Regions from separate parts of the Marinibacterium sp. SX1 genome, predicted to be linked through region 1. Evidence: riboswitches for the same ligand, from Rfam matches in the RefSeq annotation. Region 1 holds a riboswitch; each other region holds the start of a gene.
The links. Region 1 has a riboswitch for cobalamin ahead of ACK3BB_RS11675 (DUF4198 domain-containing protein). Riboswitches for the same ligand answer to the same signal wherever they lie in the genome.
Positions count from the first base shown of each region.

Region 2: another riboswitch for cobalamin. It lies ahead of nrdH (glutaredoxin-like protein NrdH); the one in region 1 lies ahead of ACK3BB_RS11675 (DUF4198 domain-containing protein).
Region 3: another riboswitch for cobalamin. It lies ahead of ACK3BB_RS05465 (ABC transporter ATP-binding protein); the one in region 1 lies ahead of ACK3BB_RS11675 (DUF4198 domain-containing protein).

Region 1 covers NZ_CP177144.1:2,602,516-2,609,575, forward strand. Annotated here, with positions in the region: gene ACK3BB_RS11655 (energy-coupling factor ABC transporter ATP-binding protein) at 1-254, opposite strand, end outside; gene cbiQ (cobalt ECF transporter T component CbiQ) at 245-1,063, opposite strand; gene ACK3BB_RS11665 (cobalt ABC transporter permease) at 1,065-1,688, opposite strand; gene cbiM (cobalt transporter CbiM) at 1,685-2,305, opposite strand; gene ACK3BB_RS11675 (DUF4198 domain-containing protein) at 2,312-3,121, opposite strand; cobalamin riboswitch at 3,266-3,486, opposite strand; gene ACK3BB_RS11680 (homocysteine S-methyltransferase family protein) at 3,708-4,757, shown strand; gene metH (methionine synthase) at 4,754-7,060, shown strand, end outside.
Region 2 covers NZ_CP177148.1:85,399-92,458, reverse strand. Annotated here, with positions in the region: gene ACK3BB_RS24850 (ABC transporter permease) at 1-76, opposite strand, end outside; gene ACK3BB_RS24845 (ABC transporter substrate-binding protein) at 73-1,578, opposite strand; cobalamin riboswitch at 2,003-2,215, shown strand; gene nrdH (glutaredoxin-like protein NrdH) at 2,322-2,543, shown strand; gene nrdI (class Ib ribonucleoside-diphosphate reductase assembly flavoprotein NrdI) at 2,548-2,964, shown strand; gene nrdE (class 1b ribonucleoside-diphosphate reductase subunit alpha) at 2,946-5,093, shown strand; gene ACK3BB_RS24825 (VOC family protein) at 5,202-5,585, shown strand; gene nrdF (class 1b ribonucleoside-diphosphate reductase subunit beta) at 5,599-6,570, shown strand; gene ACK3BB_RS24815 (response regulator transcription factor) at 6,714-7,060, opposite strand, start outside.
Region 3 covers NZ_CP177144.1:1,199,671-1,206,730, forward strand. Annotated here, with positions in the region: gene ACK3BB_RS05460 (hypothetical protein) at 1-3,854, shown strand, start outside; cobalamin riboswitch at 4,172-4,378, shown strand; gene ACK3BB_RS05465 (ABC transporter ATP-binding protein) at 4,488-5,342, shown strand; gene ACK3BB_RS05470 (ABC transporter substrate-binding protein) at 5,361-6,296, shown strand; gene ACK3BB_RS05475 (FecCD family ABC transporter permease) at 6,293-7,060, shown strand, end outside.

The DNA of each region.
Region 1 (7,060 bases):
AACACCAGCCCGACCCGCCGGCGGACCTCGTGGAAATCGGCCTCGGCCCGCCGGTCGCGGCCCATCACTGTCACCCGGCCGGCATCGGGTTTCTGCAGGCCCAGGATGATGCGGAAGAGGGTCGACTTGCCCGCCCCGTTGGGCCCGTGCACCGACAGCCGCTGCCCGGCCTCCAGCCGCAGCGACGCGCCGTTGAGCACCGGCGCCTGGCCGGGATAGGCGAAATGCAGGTCGTCGAGCTCGATCAGCGCCATGTGACGCCCGAACCAACACCCGAACCGATACCCGCATCCAGCCCGACCAGCGCCAGCGCCGCCCCCGCGCAGAGCGCGGCAAAGACATGGTCGCGGCGCGACAGCGAGAAGTCCTGCAACAGCACGATGCGCCCGGCAAAGCCCCGGCATTTCATCGCGTCCAATATCCGTTCCGACCGTTCGATCGCGCGCACCAGCATCATGCCCACAAGGTAGCCGAAGCTGCGGTAGGTATGCCAGTTGGTTCCGGGCCGGAACCCGCGCACCTTCATCGCCGCGCGCAGGCGCAGGTATTCCTCGCGCAGGACCTCGATGTAGCGGATGGTGAACATCAGCAGGTGCACCAGCGTTTCGGGGCAGCGCAGCCGGTGCAGCGCATGGCCCAGCGTGACCGGTTCCATCGCGCCGACCAGCGACATCAGCGCCAGGATCACGGCATTGGCCGTCAGCCCGATCTCGACCGCGCGCAGCAGGCCCTGCCACGAGGCGGTCAGGCCGAACACCGTGAACATCGGCTCGCCCGGCACGGTGAAGGGCAGCAGCGCGAGCATGAACAGGATGAACCCGTCCATCATCGCCATGCGCCGAAGCGTGCGGCGCGGGGGCAGGTGCGACAGGCGCAGCAGCACCAGGGCCAGGCCAAGGGCGGCGGCCAGGGCGGGCAGGGTCGACAGGCCGACGGTCACGATGCCAAAGCCCAGGGCCGCGCAGATCCGCAGGCGCGGGTCGATCCGGTCGAGCGGGCCGCGGTCCGGCCCGGTGGTGCCCGCCCGCAGGGTGGTTTCGGGCCGGGTCAGCACATGGGCCATCTCAGCCCCCCAGCCGGCGCCGCGCGGCGACATAGAAGCCCAGGCCGAAGATGCCCAGGATATAGCCGATGCCGCCCAGGATGGATTGCAGGTCGTTGTGTTCGCGATAGGCCGCGATCTCGCGGCGCAGGGGGCGGATCTCGTCGCGCACGGCGGCGGCGATGGCCGCCCGGTCCGCATCGCTCAGCGTGACCACGGCGGGGGTGCCGGCCGGAGCGACGGGTGCGCCTGTGGCGGGGGTGTCGGCGGAGGCCGCCGGGGTCGATGCGGCAGCGGCCGGGGCCTTGCCCAGGATCGCCGCGACCTCGTCGGCGGGCATGGTCACGTCGGCCACGTGGCCCGCGCCCAGGTCGGCCCGAAAGGTATGGGCCACGGGCAGGGCCGGTTCGAACAGGAAGAACCCGTCGTCATCGGTGATCACCCGGCCCAGCTCGGCCCCGTCCGGCCCGGTCACCACGACCTCTTCGCCGGCGGCCATCACGCCGTTGGAGAAGCCGATCTCGCCTTCGATAGCCGTGCCCGAGGGAAAGACCGCGGCAATGACCTTGTGCGCCAGCGCCGGCAGCGGCACGGCACAGAGCGCCACGAGGGTCATGGGGATCAGCAGGCGGGGCAGGCGGGTCATCGGGCGGCGGCTCCGTTGAACGTGGTGAACAGCTCGGGCTTGACCTTGCGCGCCAGCAGCACGGCGCAGCCGGTCAGCAGGCCTTCGATGACCATGACGGGCAGGTGGGCCAAAAAGACCAGCCGGGCGGCGGGCAGGAATTCATCGCCCGACAGGGCCAGCGACAGGGCGACCATGGCCGTGGTGCCGGCAATGGCCAGCGCCCCGCCGATGCCGCCCCAGATCGCTCCGGACAGCGGGCTGCCCCGGGCGACCAGCCGGCCCAGCACCAGCCCGACCAGCACCGCGGGCAGGGCGATGTTGACGGTGTTGACGCCCAGCACGGTCAGCCCGCCAAAGCCGAAGAACACGGTCTGCAGCAACAGGCCGACAAAGAGGGCGGGAAAGGCCGCCCAGCCCAGCACCAGCCCGGCCAGGCCGTTGAGGATCAGGTGCACCGACGATGGCCCGATCGGCACGTGGATCAGCGAGGCCACGAAGAAACTGGCCGACAGCATGCCCGTGGCCGGGATGCGTTCGAGTGTCAGCGACCGCAGGCCCATGGCCACCCCGCCCACGGCGGCAATCGCGCCACCGATGACAACGGGGTTGGACAGGGCGCCATCGACGATGTGCATGGCCGGTTACTCCAGGTCCCAGGCGCGGATCCAGATCACCGCGTCCTGGCTCAGCTCCTTGCCGTCGTGCTCGGTCGCGGGGCCCGTGCCCAGGGCGGCAAAGCCCCAGTATCCGGCTTTCGGGATGCCGAAGGTGAAATAGCCGTTGGCATCCGACACCGCGACCACCGCGCCACCCGGCGGCGGGGCAACGACGGGCGCGGAGGCGGAGGCGCTCTCCATGTCGGGTTCGGCGGCCATGTATTCGATCTCGATCTCGGCGCCGGCGACCGGCGCGCCATCGGCCAGGACCCGGCCCGTGAAGGTCGACCCGGCCAGCACGTTGTAGGGCTTGTTCAGCGGCACGATCTCGGTCGGCAGGCCCACGGGCTCCATCCAGTCGGTCGGCAGCTCGTTGCGGTTGAGGAAGGCCTTGGTCAGCTGCTGGATATAGATATCCTCGGATTCCTCGTAATAGGGCACCGGCACCGTCACCAGGACGTAATCGCCCGAGCGTTTGACCGGCACCACGCCCCTGAAGGCCGCCCCGGTGTTCTCGCCGCCCGTGAAGTCGACCGGCTCCAGCGAGCCCTTGAGGTCGGTCTTTTCGCCGTTGTGGATCATGTAGAATTCTTCGGGCATCGCCAGGTCCATGACATGGCCGACGGTCATCGGATGCCAGAAGATCAGCTTGACCGGCACATCGCCGGGCCGGTCGATCATCGTGTCGGTCGTGTATTCCAGCAGGAAATGGGCCCGGGCGGCGCCGGGGGCCAGAAACGGCACCATCGCGGCCAGGGCAGAGGCGGCCACCGCGGTCAGCAGGGTCTGTCTCATGTGGTCTTCATCCTTGTCGACTTGCGCCACACCCGGCGCAATTGCTGTCAGGACGACAAGGGCGGCAGACCCGTTGAGCGGCGCGCAAGCCATGCGCCGCCACAGGCCAGACGCGCACCCCGGCGTCCGGTGGGAACGCCTTTTCCCAAAGGCGCTTGTCCGGCAGGTCTCCTGACTTGCGGGTCGTGGCGCCGGTCTGGCCTTCCCGGATTGCTCCAGTGGCATGTCAGCCGCGCTCGCCGCTTACAGTTGCGGGGGCAGTTGCAGACTTGGCGCGTCCGGGCAAAGGCCCCTGGCGCCGCACTGCATTCCCTCTTTCCTCCGGGCCCCCGAAAGGCCCCGGAACCGGTCGCCGTCACGCTTGGCAGGAAACCCGCGCAGCTGTCAATCGGCAAATCCGGCCGTGTGGCGCGGTCCGGCCCCTGTCCCGCGCCGCCCGGCCATGCCCTGCAAGCGCATTGGGCGATCCATCGAAATGCGGGGCATCTTCATGACTGAGGCTCATATTCTTCTTTCCCATTATGAATTTGCCCTCAGTTCCCCACGCGCGGTAAAGAGGGCGCGATCAAACTCGCGAGCCCCATCCATGCATGCCTTCACGCTTCCCGCCTCACCGGCTTTTGCCGATCTCACCCGCGCGGCCCAGGATCGCATCCTGATCCTCGACGGCGCCATGGGCACGCAGATCCAGACGCTGGGCCTGGGCGAAGACGATTTCCACGGCCATGGCAACAAGCCCTGTCCGCACCATTCCGACCATCCCCAGAAAGGCAACAACGACCTGCTGTCGCTGACCCAGCCCGAGGTGATCGAACAGATCCACTATGATTTCGTCATGGCCGGGGCGGACATCGTCGAAACCAACACCTTTTCCTCGACCACCATCGCCCAGGCCGATTACGGCATGGAAGACGCGGTGCATGACCTGAACGTCGCCGGCGCCCGCATCGCCCGCAAGGCGCTGGACCGGGCCACGGCCGAAGACGGCAAGCCCCGCTGGGTGGCCGGAGCCGTGGGGCCGACCAACCGGACGGCCTCGATCAGCCCCGACGTGAACGACCCGGGCTATCGCGCCGTGACCTTCGACGACCTGCGCCTGGCCTATGGCCAGCAGATCCGCGGGCTGATCGAAGGCGGGGCCGACCTGATCCTGATCGAAACGATCTTTGACACGCTCAACGCCAAGGCCGCCGTCTTTGCCTGTTTCGAGGCCTTTGCCGAACATGGCACGCGCCTGCCGGTGATGATTTCCGGCACGATCACCGATGCGTCGGGCCGCACGCTGTCGGGCCAGACGCCGACCGCCTTCTGGCACTCGGTGCGCCATGCCCGGCCGCTGACCGTCGGGTTGAACTGCGCGCTGGGCGCCTCGGCCATGCGCCCGCACCTGTCCGAACTCGCCGGGGTCGCCGACAGCCTGATCTGCGCCTATCCCAATGCCGGCCTGCCCAATGCCTTCGGCGCCTATGACGAAGGCCCCGAGGACACTGCCAAGCAGGTGGAAATCTTCGCCCGGGAAAAGCTGGTCAACGTGGTCGGCGGCTGCTGCGGCACCACGCCCGACCATATCCGCGCCATTGCCGAGGCCGTTGCCCCGCACGCCCCGCGCCAGATCAAACGGGAGACCCTCGCATGAGCGATCATCTGCTCCGCCTGTCCGGCCTGGAACCCTTTGTCCTGACCAGCGACATTCCCTTCGTCAACGTCGGCGAGCGCACGAACGTCACCGGATCCGCCAAGTTCCGCAAGCTGATCACCAACCGCGACTATGCCACCGCCCTGGACGTGGCCCGCGACCAGGTGGCCAACGGCGCCCAGATCATCGACATCAACATGGATGAGGGCCTGATCGATTCCAAACAGGCGATGATCGATTTCCTCAACCTCGTCGCCGCCGAGCCCGACATCGCCCGCGTGCCGATCATGATCGACAGTTCCAAGTGGGAGGTCATCGAGGCCGGGCTGCAATGCGTGCAGGGCAAGCCGGTGGTCAACTCGATCTCGCTGAAGGAAGGCGAAGAGGCGTTTCGCCATCACGCCGGCCTCTGCCTGGCCTATGGCGCGGCGGTTGTGGTCATGGCCTTCGACGAGGACGGCCAGGCCGACACCTTTGCCCGCAAGACGGAAATCTGTGCCCGGGCCTACAGGATCCTCACCGAAGAGGTGGGCTTTCCGCCCGAGGACATCATCTTTGACCCCAACATCTTTGCCGTGGCCACGGGGATCGAGGAACACGACAATTACGGCGTCGATTTCATCGAGGCCACCCGCTGGATCCGGGCGAACCTGCCGCATTGCCACATCTCGGGCGGGGTTTCGAACCTGTCGTTCTCGTTCCGGGGCAACGAACCGGTGCGCGAGGCGATGCACGCGGTGTTCCTGTATCACGCCATTTCGGCGGGCATGGACATGGGCATCGTCAACGCCGGGCAACTGGCCGTCTATGACCAGATCGATGCCGACCTGCGCGAGGCCTGCGAAGACGTCGTCCTGAACCGCCAGCCCAAGGCGGGCGGCACGGCCACCGAACGGCTGCTGGACATTGCCGAACGCTTCCGGGGCGAGGGCCGCAAGGAAAAGGTCCGCGACCTGGCCTGGCGCGACTGGCCGGTCGAAAAGCGGCTGGAGCATGCGCTGGTCAACGGCATCACCGAATTCGTCGAGGAAGACACCGAGGCCGCCCGCGTCGCCGCCGAAAAGCCGCTCGACGTGATCGAAGGCCCGCTGATGGCCGGCATGAACGTGGTCGGAGACCTCTTTGGCGCAGGCAAGATGTTCCTGCCCCAGGTGGTCAAGTCGGCCCGCGTGATGAAACAGGCCGTGGCCGTGCTGCTGCCCTACATGGAAGCCGAGAAGGAAGGCCAGCGCCAGTCCGCCGGCAAGGTCATCATGGCCACCGTGAAGGGCGACGTGCACGACATCGGCAAGAACATCGTCGGCGTCGTGCTGGCCTGCAACAATTACGAAATCGTCGACCTGGGCGTCATGGTGCCCCCGCAAAAGATCCTCGACGTGGCGCGGGCCGAAAATGCCGATGTCATCGGGCTCTCGGGTCTGATCACGCCCTCGCTCGACGAGATGGTTCATTTGGCCGACGAGATGGAAAAGGGCGGCTTTGACATCCCCCTGCTGATCGGCGGCGCGACCACGTCCAAGGTGCACACGGCCGTCAAGATCGCGCCGCAATATGCGCGCGGCCAGGCGATCTATGTCACCGATGCCAGCCGGGCGGTGGGGGTCGTGTCCTCGCTGCTCAGCCCGACGCAGAAGCCCGCCTATATCGAAGGCATCCGCGCCGAGTACAACGAGGTGGCCGAACGCCACGAACGCGCCGAGGCCGCCAAGACCCGCCTGCCGCTGGCCGAGGCCCGGGCCAATGCCATGCAGATCGACTGGTCGGACTATTCCGTGCCCGCGCCGGGCTTTACCGGGGCGCAGGTCATCGAGGGCTGGGACCTGGCCGAGATCGCCAGCTATATCGACTGGACCCCGTTCTTCCAGACCTGGGAGTTGAAAGGCGTCTATCCCAAAATCCTCGACCACCCCGAACAGGGCGAGGCCGCCCGGTCGCTCTTTGCCGATGCCCAGGCCATGCTGCAAAGGATCATCGGCGAGAAATGGTTCGGCCCGCGGGCCGTGCTGGGCTTTTGGCCGGCCAATGCGGTGGGTGACGACATCCGCCTTTATACCGGCGAGGACCGGACCGAAACGCTGGCCATGCTGCACACGCTGCGCCAGCAGACCCGCAAGCGCAACGGCCGGCCGAACCTGGCTCTGGCCGATTTCGTGGCGCCCGAAGGCACCGTCGCCGATTATGTCGGTGGCTTTGTCGTCACCGCCGGGCCCGAGGAAATCGCCATTGCCGAACGGTTCGAGGCCGAGGCCGACGATTATTCGTCGATCCTGGTCAAGGCGCTGGCCGACCGTTTTGCCGAGGCT
Region 2 (7,060 bases), on a different replicon from region 1:
TCATGACAAAGGTGGCGGTGCCGATCAGGACCGCGACCATCAGCGCCTGCACCAGGCGCGACACAAGGGTGTTCATTCCGCCCACCGGATGTCCTGCAGGCCAAAGCTGCGTTCGAACGGGTCGATGGTTGCGCCGTCGATGCGGTCGGTCACGGCCAGCGTCTGCTGGTACCAGGCGATGGGAATGATCGGCAGGTCGGCCTGCAGGATGGCGGCCGCCGCGGCCTTGTCGGCGTCGCCCCCGTCTCCGCGGGCGATGGCGCCGACCAGCGTGGTGAAATCCTCGTTCTGCCAGTTCATCGCTCCCCAGTCGCCATTGCCGACGTAATCGCCCAGCACCGTGCCGATCGGATCGGGGATCAGCGAGAAATTCCGCGCGATCAGGCCCAGGTCCAGCGAGCCGTCCTGGTGGCCGGCCGGGATTTCCGAGGAATTGGTCGTGTTGATCGTCAGTGCCACGCCGATGTCGCGGAACTGCTGTTCCAGCACGGCCGAAACCAGCGGCAGCTCGGGCCGGTCGGGATAGGTGGTCAGGGTCAGGGCAAAGGGCTGGCCATCGCGGGTCAGGATTCCGTCGGCGCCCGGGGTCCAGCCCAGGTCGGCCAGCAGGGCGCGGGCCGCTTCGGGGTCGAAGGCCAGCGGCGCCATCTCATCGTTGTGCCAGCCGGCGATGGACGGCGGGAACAGCTGGTCGGCCCCTTCGGGATAGCGCAGCACGGCCCGGGCAATCCCGGCCCGGTCGATGGCCAGGCTCAGCGCCTTGCGGGCCTCGGGCTCGGACAGGAAGGGATGGCCGGCATTCACCTTGATCAGCAGCGTGCGGGGGATGGCAACCGACAGCACCTCGACATCGTCCAGCCGGCCCAGCCGCGTGACGCTGGCCGGGTCGAGGCCGAAGACGAACTCTGCCTCGCCCGATTCCGCCATCAACGCGCGGGTCTCGACCCGGCTGACCCCCGAATAGGTCACGTCGGCGATATGCGGCGCGGCGCCCCAATAGCCGTCGAATGCCGTGGCATCCAGGCTGAGCGGCGGCTCCATCGCGGTGATCCGATAGGGCCCGGTGCCGATCACCGCCACGCCCGCGCCATCTGGGCCGTAGGAGTCCGGCGCCAGGATCTGGTAGCGGAAATAGGCCAGGTAGGCCGGGAAGGCGGCCAGCGGTTCGGACAGGGTGACGTCGATCGTGCCGTCGCCCGCCGCGATGCCGGTGATCGGCAGGTCGTTCAGCGGGCCGGGCTTGGCGCGGGCGATCTCCAGCGCGTTCAGCACGGTGTCGGCGGTCATCGGCGTGCCGTCGTGAAAGACAACCCCGTCGCGCAATGTGAAGGACCAGGTCAGCCCGTCTGCTGACACCTGCCAGCCGGTGGCCAGGCCGGGGGTCAGGTTGCCCTGGGAATCGGCGTTCACCAGGGTTTCGGCGATGCCCATGCGGGTGAAGATGTAACCGCTGGTCGAGGGTTCGGGCGACTGGATCTCGAACTGGGCGACCACGTCGAGCGTGTCGTCGGGCTGGGCGGTCAGCGGGCCGGCCAGCAGGGCAAGGGCGGCGCTTGTGGCCAGGAGCGATCGGATCATGGGGCGTGTCCTTTTCGACGGCCCCGGGGAACGGGGCAAGGGGATTGGCGGGGCTGGCGCCGGATGGGCCGGCCCTGGAACCGGCAACCACGGGGACACCTCGCGGGCCTGTGATGATATGTTATAACGTATCTCTTACTGGTCCGGCAAAACCGGGTCAATTCCCCCCGATGCCCGTTCCGCCGGCTTTCCCCGCGGTCATTCCGCGCGCCATGGCTTTCGCCGGTTCCACGCGGCCGGAAAGGGTTGCATCCCGCGCCTGCTTCGCGCATTCGGGCAGCCTGCCGGCCCGGCCGGACACGGCCCCGGGCCGGGCCATGCCTTGCATCGGCGGCGTGAGCACCATTGCCGCAGATCAGGCGATAGGGCCACGGGACGGCCCATTCACCGACAACTACATATTGACATCCCCACCCCGCAAACCCCAATATAGAGTTGCTTTGGTGCCCGTGATTCACGTCTCGGGCTAAGAGGGAAACCGGTGCGGCCCGATGGATCAGGTCCGGACAGCCCAAGCCGGTACTGCCCCCGCAACTGTAAGCGGCAAGCGACGCTGACATGCCACCGGCACCCCCCGGGAAGGCCAGCCGAGCGCCGAGCCGCAAGTCAGGAAACCTGCCAGGGCGAGGACAACGACGACCGTCGGCGGAGGGCCGCGGGATGCGTGACAGGACGGCCGGCCCCGGGCTTGCCGTTGCCTTGCGTGTCCCCCGTGCCCCGAGCCGGCCCAGAAGGGACATGGGATGACCATCACCGTCTATTCGAAACCGGCCTGCGTTCAGTGCACGGCCACCACGCGCGCGCTCGAAGCACGGGGCCTCGATTTCGAGGTCATCGACCTGACCCAGGACGATGCCGCGATGACCCGCGTGACCGAGCTGGGCTATCGCCAGGCGCCCGTCGTGATCGCCGGCGAAGACCACTGGGCCGGGTTCCGCCCCGACCTGATCGGCCGGCTGGCCTGATCCCTTGGGCGGGCTGGTCTATTATTCCTCGCGGTCGGGGAACACGGCGCGGTTCGTGCAGGCGCTTGGCCTGCCGGCCGACCGGATCCCCCTGGACGAGGGCGACCCGATGCCCGCCCCTGCCGACCCCTTTGTGCTGATCACGCCCACCTATGCCGACGGCCAGGGCCGCGGCGCGGTGGCGAAACAGGTGATCCAGTTCCTCAACGATCCGGCCCGCCGCCGCCTGCTGCGCGGGGTCATCGCCGGCGGCAACCGCAATTTCGGCGCCACCTACGGGCTTGCGGGCGAGGTCATTGCCCGCAAGTGCGACGTGCCCATGCTGTACCGGTTCGAGCTGGCCGGTACCGACACCGACATCACCCGCCTGCGTGCGGGATTGCAGACGTTCTGGAGGACGCAATGCTTGACCACGGCCTGAAGGACGACGCATCGGCGTCGGGGCTCGACTACCACGCGCTCAACGCCATGCTGAACCTCTACGACGACGAGGGGCGCATCCGGTTCGACGCCGACCGCATGGCCGCGCGGCAGTATTTCCTGCAGCACGTGAACCAGAACACCGTGTTCTTCCATTCGCTGGACGAAAAGCTCGGTTACCTGGTCGAAGAGGGCTATTACGAGGCCGAGGTCCTTGACCAGTACTCGCGCAACTTCCAGCGCAAGATCTGGGACGCGGCCTATGCCCGCAAGTTCCGCTTCCCGACCTTCCTCGGCGCGTTCAAGTATTACACCTCCTACACGCTCAAGACCCGCGACGGGCAGCGCTATCTCGAACGCTATGAAGACCGTGTCGTCATGGTCTCGCTCGCACTGGCGCGCGGCGACGAGGCGCAGGCGATGGCCTACATGGAAGAGATCATCTCCGGCCGCTTCCAGCCCGCCACGCCGACCTTCCTGAACGCCGGCAAGGCCTCGCGCGGCGAGCTGATCTCGTGTTTCCTGCTGCGGCTGGAAGACAACATGGAGAGCATCGGGCGGGGCATCAACTCGGCCCTGCAGCTCAGCAAACGCGGCGGCGGCGTGGCCCTGATGCTGACCAACATCCGCGAGCACGGCGCCCCCATCAAGGGGATCGAGAACCAATCCTCGGGCGTGATCCCGGTGATGAAACTGCTCGAAGACAGCTTTTCCTATGCCAACCAGCTGGGTGCGCGTCAGGGCGCCGGGGCGGTGTACCTGAACGCCCACCACCCGGACATCCTGCGGTTCCTCGACACCAAGCGCGAGAATGCCGACGAGAAGATCCGCATCAAGACGCTGAGCCTCGGCGTGGTGATCCCGGATGTGACCTTTGAGCTCGCCAAGAAAAACGAGGACATGTACCTGTTCTCGCCGCATGACGTGGAAAAGGTCTATGGCGTGCCGTTCTCGGACATCGCGGTGACCGAGAAATACGACGAGATGGTCGACGACAAGCGGATCCGCAAGAAGAAGATCAACGCGCGGGCGTTCTTCCAGACGCTGGCCGAGATCCAGTTCGAAAGCGGCTATCCCTACATCATGTTCGAAGACACGGTGAACCGCGCCAACCCGATCGCGGGGCGGATTGCCATGTCGAACCTGTGTTCCGAGATCCTGCAGGTGAACGAGGCGTCCGAGTTCGACGAGGATCTCAGCTACAGCCATCTGGGCACGGACATCTCGTGCAACCTGGGCTCGCTGAACATCGCGGCGACGATGGACGGGCCGGATTTCGGTGCGACCGTGGAGACCGCCCTGCGCGCACTGACCGCCGTGTCCGAGATGTCGGCCATCGACAGCGTGCCCTCGGTGCGGCGCGGCAATGACGAGGCGCATGCGGTGGGGCTGGGCCAGATGAACCTGCACGGGTTCCTGGCGCGGGAACATATCCATTACGGATCGCCCGAGGGGATCGAGTTCACCGGCGTCTATTTCGCCGCCGTGGCCTATCACGCGATCCGGGCCTCGAACGCCCTGGCGCGTGAAAAGGGGCAGACGTTCAAGGGGTTCGCGGATTCGGCCTATGCCGACGGGACGTTCTTCGACAAGTACACGACCCGCGACTGGCTGCCCGAGACCGAGACGGTGAAGGCGCTTTTCGAACGCTTCGGCATCATCCTACCCACGCGCGACGACTGGGCGGCCCTGCGCGCGGCGGTGATGAAGGACGGGCTTTACAACCGGAACCTTCAGGCGGTGCCGCCGACCGGGTCGATCAGCTATATCAACAACTCGACCTCGTCGATCCACCCGATCGTGTCCAAGGTCGAGATCCGCAAGGAAGGCAAGATCGGCCGGGTCTATTACCCCGCGCCCTTCATGAACAACGACAACCTCGAGTACTACCGCGACGCCTACGAGATCGGCCCCGAGGCGATCATCGACACCTATGCGGCGGCGACGGAACACGTGGACCAGGGCCTGTCGCTGACGCTGTTCTTCCCGGCCGAGGCGACGACGCGGGACATCAACCGCGCCCAGATCCATGCGTGGAAATCGGGGATCAAGACGATATACTACGTGCGACTGCGCCAGACGGCGCTGGAAGGCACCGAAGTGCAGGGTTGTGTCTCCTGCACATTGTGAACCACGTGGCGGGGTAAACCCCGCCCTACGGGGCCAGTGTAGGGCGGGGTTTACCCCGCCGCCCCTCCAACCGACCGTGACGATTGCCCCATTCAACCGGAGACGGCCATGTTCGACCATCTGGGCTTCATCACCGCCGACGCGGCGCGGGCGCTGGCCTTCTACGAGGCCGCGCTGGCCCCGCTTGGCCTGAGCATCGTCCAGCGCCACCCCGACGGCGCCTTCATCGTGGCCGGCGAGGGCGAACGTTTCCTCTACGTCGGGCCGGATGCGCCGGAGTTCTGGCGCGACGGCCACGCCCCGGCGCGCAGCCCGATCCACCTTTGCTTCACCGCCCCGTCGGCGGCGGCGGTCGATGCCTTCCACGCCGCGGCCCTCACCGCCGGCGGAACGGACAACGGCCGCCCCGGAGAACGCGATCCCGGCTATTACGCCGCCTATGTTCTCGACCCCGACGGCAACAACATCGAAGCCGCCCACCGCGCGGCATGACAGGACCCGACCGATGAAAGACACCGCGCCCCGCGCCGTTCCGCGCGCGATCAACTGGAACCGGCTCCAGGACGACAAGGACCTCGAGGTCTGGAACCGCCTGACCGTCAATTTCTGGCTGCCCGAGAAGGTGCCGCTGTCCAACGACGTGCAAAGCTGGGCCACCCTGCGCCCGGACGAGCAGGAACTGACGATCCGCGTCTTCACCGGCCTCACCCTGCTGGACACGATCCAGAACAGCGTTGGCGCGCCTGCCATGCTGGCGGACGCCCAGACCCCGCACGAAGAGGCCGTGCTGACCAACGTGGCCTTCATGGAGGCCGTGCACGCGCGCAGCTATTCGTCGATCTTCTCGACGCTCTGCTCCACCCGCGAGGTCGACGAGGCCTTCCGCTGGTCCGAGGAAAACCCGCATCTGCAGGCCAAGGCCCGGCTGGTGCTGGACGAATACGACGTCACCGCCGACCCGAACAAACGCAAGATCGCCAGCGTGTTCCTGGAAAGCTTCCTGTTCTACTCGGGCTTCTACCTGCCGATGTACTGGTCCAGCCGCGCCAAGCTGACCAATACCGCCGACCTGATCCGCCTGATCATCCGCGACGAGGCGATCCACGGCTATTACATCGGCTACAAGTTCCAGCGCGCCTGCGAAACGCTTCCCGAGGCCGAGCGCGCTGCGTTGAAGGATTTCGCCTTTGCGCTGATGTTCGACCTCTACGAAATCGAGGCGCGTTATACCGAAGAGCTCTACGACGGCATCGGGCTGACCGAGGACGTCAAGGCCTTCCTGCATTACAACGCCAACAAGGCACTGCAGAACCTCGGGTTCGAGGCGCTCTTCCCGGCCTCGGCCTGCGAGGTGAACCCCGCGATCCTCGCCGCCCTGTCCTCGGACAGCGAGAACCACGATTTCTTCTCGGGCTCCGGGTCGTCCTACGTGATCGGCAAGGCCGTCGCGACGGAAGACGAAGACTGGGATTTCTGAGCAGCGACCCCGCAACTCGCCAAGGACATAAGGCCCGCCATCTGGCGGGCCTTTTGCCTTTCATGGGGCAATGCGTTCGGGCCGGTAGCGGGTCGGATGCTGCCAAATGTCAGGGGCACACCGGGCCATCGCCGGGCCGCCACTTACTGGCGTTGTGGACGGCAGGTCTCGATCGCCTTGACCACCAGCTCGGGCAGGGTATCGACCTCGAGCTTGGATTTCAGGATCGAACAGATGTTGGCCACGGTCTTGTAGCTGATCCCCAGCGCGGCCGAGATGCTGCGATAGGATCTGCCCCGGGCCAGCAACACCAGCACATCGCGCTCGCGGCGCGTCAGATCGTTCCGGATATCCCGCGTTTCCGTTTCGGGCAGCAAGGCCAGATCGGCCGCCAGGTCGCTGGCAACATAGCGGCGGCCGGCCCGGATACGGTCAAGCGCATGTTCGATTTCCCGGGGCGGGGCGTCCTTGTTCAGATAGCCCGTGGCCC
Region 3 (7,060 bases), 1.4 Mb from region 1:
GGGCGTCACAGGTGACGAACACGGGCGCGATCCAGACCACGGGCGACAATTCGACGGGCATCCTGGCGCAGTCGATCGGGGGATCGGGCGGCGCGGGCGGCCTGACCTACAACATCCTGACCAACGTCATGTCCGGCGGCGCGCTGCAGCTCTTGACGGGCGCGTCGGTGGGCGGTGACGGCGGCGCCGGTGGCATCGGCGGCACCGCAGGCGTGACCAACAGCGCCACGATCACGACCACGGGCACAAGCGCCAGCGGGATCTATGCGCAATCCATCGGTGGCAACGGCGGCAGCGGCGGGTTCGGTGGCACCGGCATCTACAACCTGGGACAGGCCGCGTCCGGCGGGAGCGACACCAGCATCGGTGTCGGCCTGAACACCACCGTCGGCGGCACCGGCGGCGACGGTGCCCTGGGCGGCGACGTCACGGTGGCCAACGAGACCGACGGCACGATCTCGACGGCCGGCGGCGGGGCCTATGGCATCTTTGCCCAGTCGGTCGGCGGCAATGGCGGCGACGGCGGCCTGGCCTCGAACTTTTCGCAGAGCGCGACCGGCGATTGCGACGAAGGCGGTGACGGGATCGGGATCGGCTGCGAGAACGAGAACGACGCCACGACCAAGATTTCGGTCGACCTGGGCGTGATGATCGGCGGCGATGGCGGCACCGGGGCCGATGCGGGCACCGTGACCGTGACCAATGATGCGGCCATCGCAACGACCGGCGACGTGGCCCATGGCATCGTGGCCCAGTCGGTCGGCGGCGGCGGCGGCACCGGCGGGGCGACGGCTTCGACCGCAAGCAGCTTCGTGACCCGCCAGATCGCAGAGAGCAGCGACAGCGTGACCGAGCGGTTGCGGTCGCTCTACAACATCTCGAACCTGAAAGACGATCTCGGCTCGGCCAGCGTGCGGATCGGCGGCACCGGAGGCGCGGCGGGCGATGGCGACAGCACATCGGTGACCAACAGCGGCGCGATCACGACGACGGGGCTCAATTCCTATGGCATCTTCAGCCAGTCGGTCGGCGGTGGCGGCGGTTCGGGCGGCGAGGCGGCCGACATCACCGCGACCTACACGGCCGAGATCGGCGGCAACGGGGCCGGCGGCGGCGACGGCGGGGCGGTCGGGGTCACCAATACCGGCGCCATATCGACGGCCAGCTACGGCAGCGCTGCGCTGGTGGCCCAGTCGATCGGCGGCGGCGGCGGCAACACCGGCAGCGCCACCGGCCTGTCGGCGCTTTACGACGTGAACGTGGCGATCGGCGGCCGCAACGGTGCGGCGGGCGATGGCGGGGCCGTGACGGTCGCTTCGGACGACGGGGCGATCACCACGGCGGCCGAGCAATCGCCGGGCATCTTTGCCCAATCGGTCGGCGGCGGGGGCGGCACGCTCTTTGGCGGCACCGGCACGCTGACAGATGACGCCACGGCCGAGGTCTCCGTCGGGGGCTCCGGCAAGGCCCAGGGCGACGGCGGGGCGGTGACCGTCACCGCCGGGTCCGACATCACCACCGGCCCGGCCACGCCCGGCGACCTGAACGCCGCTTCGGTCGGCATCTTCGCGCAATCGGTCGGTGGCGGGGGCGGCTATGGCGGCTCGATGATCCTGGGCGATCACGACCGGATCGGCATCCGCGTGCTGGACAGCTCGGCCGATGCCTCGGGCAACGGCGGGGCGGTGACGGTCGATGCCAGCGGGCGCATCACCACGTCGGGCGACAATTCGGTGGGCATCTTTGCCCAGTCGGTCGGCGGCGGCGGCGGCGTGCAGGGCACGGTCGACAAGACCTCGACCGACAGCTCTTATGTCGGCAGCTTCGGGGGCACCGGCACGGCCGGTGTTGTCACCGTGACCTATTCGGGCGCCCAGCTTGCCACGACTGGGGCCGGGGCCCACGGGATCTTTGCCCAATATGCCGGTGGAGAGGGCAATTCCGGCGCGGTGGCCAATACCACCGTCGCCGTCACGGCCACCGGCAGCGTGTCGGCCACCGGGGCCGGGGCCCATGCCATCCATGTCGAGAACATGGGCGATGGCGGGGGCCATTCCACCATCACCATCGGCGAAGATGCCGACATCCGGGGCGGTGGCGGAGCGATCTACGACAATGCCCTGACCGGCGCCGGGGTCTATATCCATTCCGGGTCGAACAGCACGCTGACAAATGCCGGCACGATCAGCGCGGTCAGCGGCGTGGCCATCCATTCCTTCGGGGGCGGCACGCTGACGCTGGACAACACCGGCACGGTCACCGGGGATATCCTGGGCACCTATGTCACGCCGGACGCATCCGCCACGGCCGATGCCTCGGCCGCGGCGGTCGATGCACGGGCGCCGGCAACGATCCGGGTCGACAACCTGGCCGGCGGCGTGGTGAACGCCGGCGAGATCCTCGACGTGGCGCGGCTGCGCAACTGGGGCCAGGTCTATGTCGGCCGGCAAGGGACCCTGTCGGGCACGCGGATCACCGGCAATTTCCTGCATAACGCGGGCACGCTCAGCTTTGACGTGGACATGGCCAGCGTCGACACCGACCTGCTGCGTGTCGATGGTCGGGCCGAGCTGCACGGCGCGCTGGAAATCAACGTGCTGAAGGCCAGCGAGCATCCGAACGGGGTGCAGACGCTGACCATCATCGAGGCTGCCGGCGGGGTGGATGCTTCGGGACTCGAACTCGTTCCCTCGGTCGTTGCGCGCTATCAGCTGGCCGCGGCGTCCGACACCGAGCTGACCCTGAGCTACGAGGTCGACTACGCCAACGACACCCTGCTGGCCGCGCTGAACGGTAACCAGGGCGGGCTGACCAGCTATTTCAACGCGCTCTACCAGCAGGGCGAGCTGGAAGACGGCCTGGCCCAGACCCTGATCGAAGTGGCCAGCCACGAGGATTACGCCGTGGCGATGAACGGGCTCAGCCCGGAGCTGGCCACCAGCAACGGCGTTGCCCGGCTCTACCGCACGCTGCGCTTTGCCGACGGGCTGTTCAGCTGTCCGCACGAGGGCCAGGGCAATGTCTGGGCCGAGGACGGCCAATGCGCCTATGTGACCCTGGGGGTCAACCGGTTCGAACGCGATGCCACCGGCGGCGCCTCGGGCTTTGACCAGGACGGGCTGCGGATCACGGCCGGGGGGCAGATGCTGCTCGACAACGGTCTCGCCCTGGGCGGGGCGCTGGCCTACGATTCCACCAGCCTGACGACCGATACCGGTGCGACCAGCGAGGGTGATACCTTTTCCGGCGGGCTGTCGGTCAAGCGGTTCGTCGACCGCTGGGAATTCGGCGCGGCGATCCATGCGGGCCATGGCCGTTTCGACAACCGGCGGGTGGCCGGGGCCGATGTGGCCAGCGGTGACCAGGACCAATGGGTGTCGGGCGCCCAGCTGCGCGCGGGCTATACGTTCGACCAGGGCGGCTGGTTCCTCAAGCCGCGGATGGACCTGGGGCTCGCCCATTTCGGCGAGAGTTCCTACACCGAGAGCGGGTCGGGCACGGCGCTGGCCATCGATACGGCGGCCGAGACCTTTGCCTACCTGCGCCCGGGGCTGGAGGTCGGGGGCAGCTTTGTGACGGCACGGGGCACCGAGATCCGGCCCAATGCCGTGCTGGCGGTGACCCAATTCCTGGGCAACACGTCCTTTGACGCAAGCGCGCGGCTGGCCGGGGCGTCGAGCGGGGTGGCTCCGTTCGACTGGCGCAGCGAGATCGACAGCACGCAGTTCGACCTGTCGGCCGGGGTGACCATCCTGGCCGCCGGGGGCGGGTCGTTCGACCTGTCGGCCTTTGGGCACCTGACGGGCAATGAACGCGATTACGGCGGCGCGCTGCGCTGGAACATGCCGTTCTGATCCGAATGAAACGGCCAGCGGGCCCCCATGCGGGGTCCGCTGACGCCTTGGCCGGCATGGCGATGGCGAATGGCCGATGGGGCGGGCAGGAGAAGGCGCGGGGGACAGTCAAAGGGGAATTGACCCGGCCATTTCGGCAAGATAAGTGTTACGTTATAACATATCATTTTGAGCCGCGAGATTCCCACCACCATGCCAGCCCGTGCCCTGCCGCCCAGATCGCTTGCACGTCCCCGGCCCCTGGCCGGGCGGTGCGCGCCTGTCGGTGGGCGGGGGCGAGGCGCCACCGCTTGGCGCTTGACCATTCCGCTGCCGCCCGGTCTAGTGCCGGCGATGGTTTCCCGGGGAGTGCTTTTCCGGGATGAAAAGGGAATACGGTGCGGCCCCCGGGCCAAATCCGTGACTGCCCCCGCAACTGTAGGCGGCGAGCGACCCCGAGAGACCCACTGGCCAGCCATGGCCGGGAAGGCTCGGGCAAGCCGTGACCCGCAAGTCAGGAGACCTGCCATCGTGACATCAACTTTGACCGGGCGGGGTGCCCCGGCAGGAGGTCCGACATGGCAAGACGGCGACAGCCGACAGGTGTGATGGATATCCGGCTCTCCCCGCGGTCGCGCGGAGGGCGCAACGATCATGACCCAAACAATCCCCCGACCACCCGGCCCGGGCCCCGTGTCGCCCGGCGCCCCGCCCGGCTCCTCACCCCGCCCCGCCCCTGAGGCCGCCGCCCTGCGGGCCGAGGGCCTGACCTGGGGGCCGAAACGCGGGCTGACCCTGTTGCAGCCGACCAGCTTCGAGATCGGGGCCGGGCGCATCCTGGCCGTCATCGGGCCCAACGGCGCGGGCAAGTCGACGCTTCTGCGCCTGCTCTATCGTTACCTGCGCCCCCGGGCGGGCCGGGTGCTTCTGGACGGGGGTGACATCTGGGCGCAATCGGCGCGCCAGGTCGCCCGGTCGGTGGCCGTCGTGCTGCAGGAACAGCCGACCGATTTCGCCCTGACCGTGGGGGAGATCGTGGCCCTGGGCCGCACGCCGCACCTGTCGGCCAGCGCCAGCGGCGGCGAGAGGGATGCGGCCATCGTCCGCGACGTGCTGGCCCGGCTGGGCCTGGCGGCCTTTACCCACCGCCTGTTCGGATCGCTCTCGGGTGGCGAACGGCAGCGGGTCATGGTCGCCCGGGCCCTGGCCCAGGAACCGCGCCTGCTGATCCTGGACGAGCCGACCAACCATCTCGACATCCGCCACCAGCTGGAACTGCTGGCGCTGCTGCGCGGCCTGGGCCCGACCATCGTGACCAGCCTGCATGACATCAACCTGGCGGCCGACCTGGCCGACGAGGTGCTGCTGCTGGCCGGCGGCCGGATGCTGGCCTGTGGCCGGCCCGACACCGTGCTGACCGAAGACCTGATCGCCCGGGCCTTCGGCGTGCGCGTGCAGCGCCGGTCGCTCGACCCGGGTGGCAAAGCCCACCTGACCTTCCATCTCTGATTGCGAAAGACCCGATCCATGAAACACCTGATCACCACGCTGGCGCTCTGTGCCGCCGCGCCGGCCCTGGCCGACCCCGTCACCGTCCAGAGCTGCGACCGCCAGGTCACCTTTGACGCGCCGCCCGCCGCCGCCGTGTCGAACGACGTCAACCTGACCGAGATGATGCTGGCCCTGGATCTGACCGACCGCATGGTCGGCTTTACCGGCATCAACGGCTGGAACAAGATCGACGAGGACATGCGCGCGGGCATCGGCGCGCTGCCCGAACTGGCCGAGAAATACCCGTCCAAGGAGGTGCTGGTCGGCGCCGGGGCCGATTTCTACTTTGCCGGCTGGAACTACGGCATGCGTGTCGGCGGCGAGGTCACGCCCGAGACGCTGGCCCCCTTCGGCATCCAGGTCTACGAGCTGACCGAAAGTTGCACCCATATCATGGACAAGCCCGCGGCCAGCATGGACGACATGTACAACGACCTGCTGAACCTCGGCGCGATTTTCGGCGTGCCGGACCGGGCGCAGGCGCTGGTCGATGGCTACAGGGCAGAGCTGGCGGCCTACCTGGCCGAGCTGCCGGCGCTGGACCACGCGCCGCGTGTTTTCGTCTATGACAGCGGCGAGGAAACGCCTTTCACCGCCGGGCGCTATGCCATGCCCAACGCGCTGATCGAAGCGGCGGGAGGCACCAACATCATGAATGATTTCGAGAAAAGCTGGGCGACCATCGGCTGGGAAGAGGTGGTCGCGCGCAATCCCGAGGTCATCGTGATCGTCAATTACGGCGAGGTCACGGCCGAACAGAAACGCGCCTTCATGATGGAAACGCCGGCCTTTGCCGACCTGGACGCGGTCAAGAATGACCGGTTTGTCGTGCTGGAATATGTCGAGGCCACCCCTGGCCCGCGCAACATCCGGGCCGTGCGCAAGCTGGCCGAAGGCTTTCGGGCCGAATGAGCGATCACGCCGTCCCGATCCCCGCGCGCCGGGCCATTGTCCTGCCGTCGCTGACGTTCCTGGGGCTGGCCGCGCTGGCCCTGTCGATCTCGGTGGCGGTCAGCGTGGGGGCCGTGGCGGTGCCGCTGGGCACGGTCTGGGGCGTGGTGGCCGACCGGCTGCTGCCCGGGCTGGTCGAGGCCGGCTGGACCACCGGCCAGGCGGCCATCGTCTGGGACATCCGCCTGCCGCGCGCCCTGCTGGCGGCGATGGTGGGCGCGGGGCTGTCGCTGGTGGGCGCCAGCCTGCAATCGGTCACGCGCAATCCGCTGGCCGATCCGCACCTGCTGGGCATCTCGGCCGGCGGGGCCTTTGGTGCGATCCTGGCGCTGTTGCACACCGGGCTGTTCATCGGCCTGCTGACCGTGCCCCTTCTGGCCTTTGGCGGGGCGATGACCACCGCGCTGCTGGTGCTGGGCATTTCCAGCGTCACCCGCTCGACCTCGGCCGACCGGCTGGTGTTGGCCGGGGTGGCCGTGTCCTTCATCGTGATGTCCTGCGCCAACCTGCTGATCTTTCTCGGAGATCCCCGGGCTACCCATACGGTGGTCTTCTGGATGCTTGGCGGGCTGGGGCTGGCCCAGTGGGATCAGCTGGCCTATCCCGCTTTGGTGCTGGCCGGGTGCGGGGCCTGGCTGATGTCCCATGTGCGGCGGCTGAACGCCATGACGATGGGCGACGAGACGGCTGCGACCCTGGGCATTCCCGTGGCGCGGTTCCGCCTG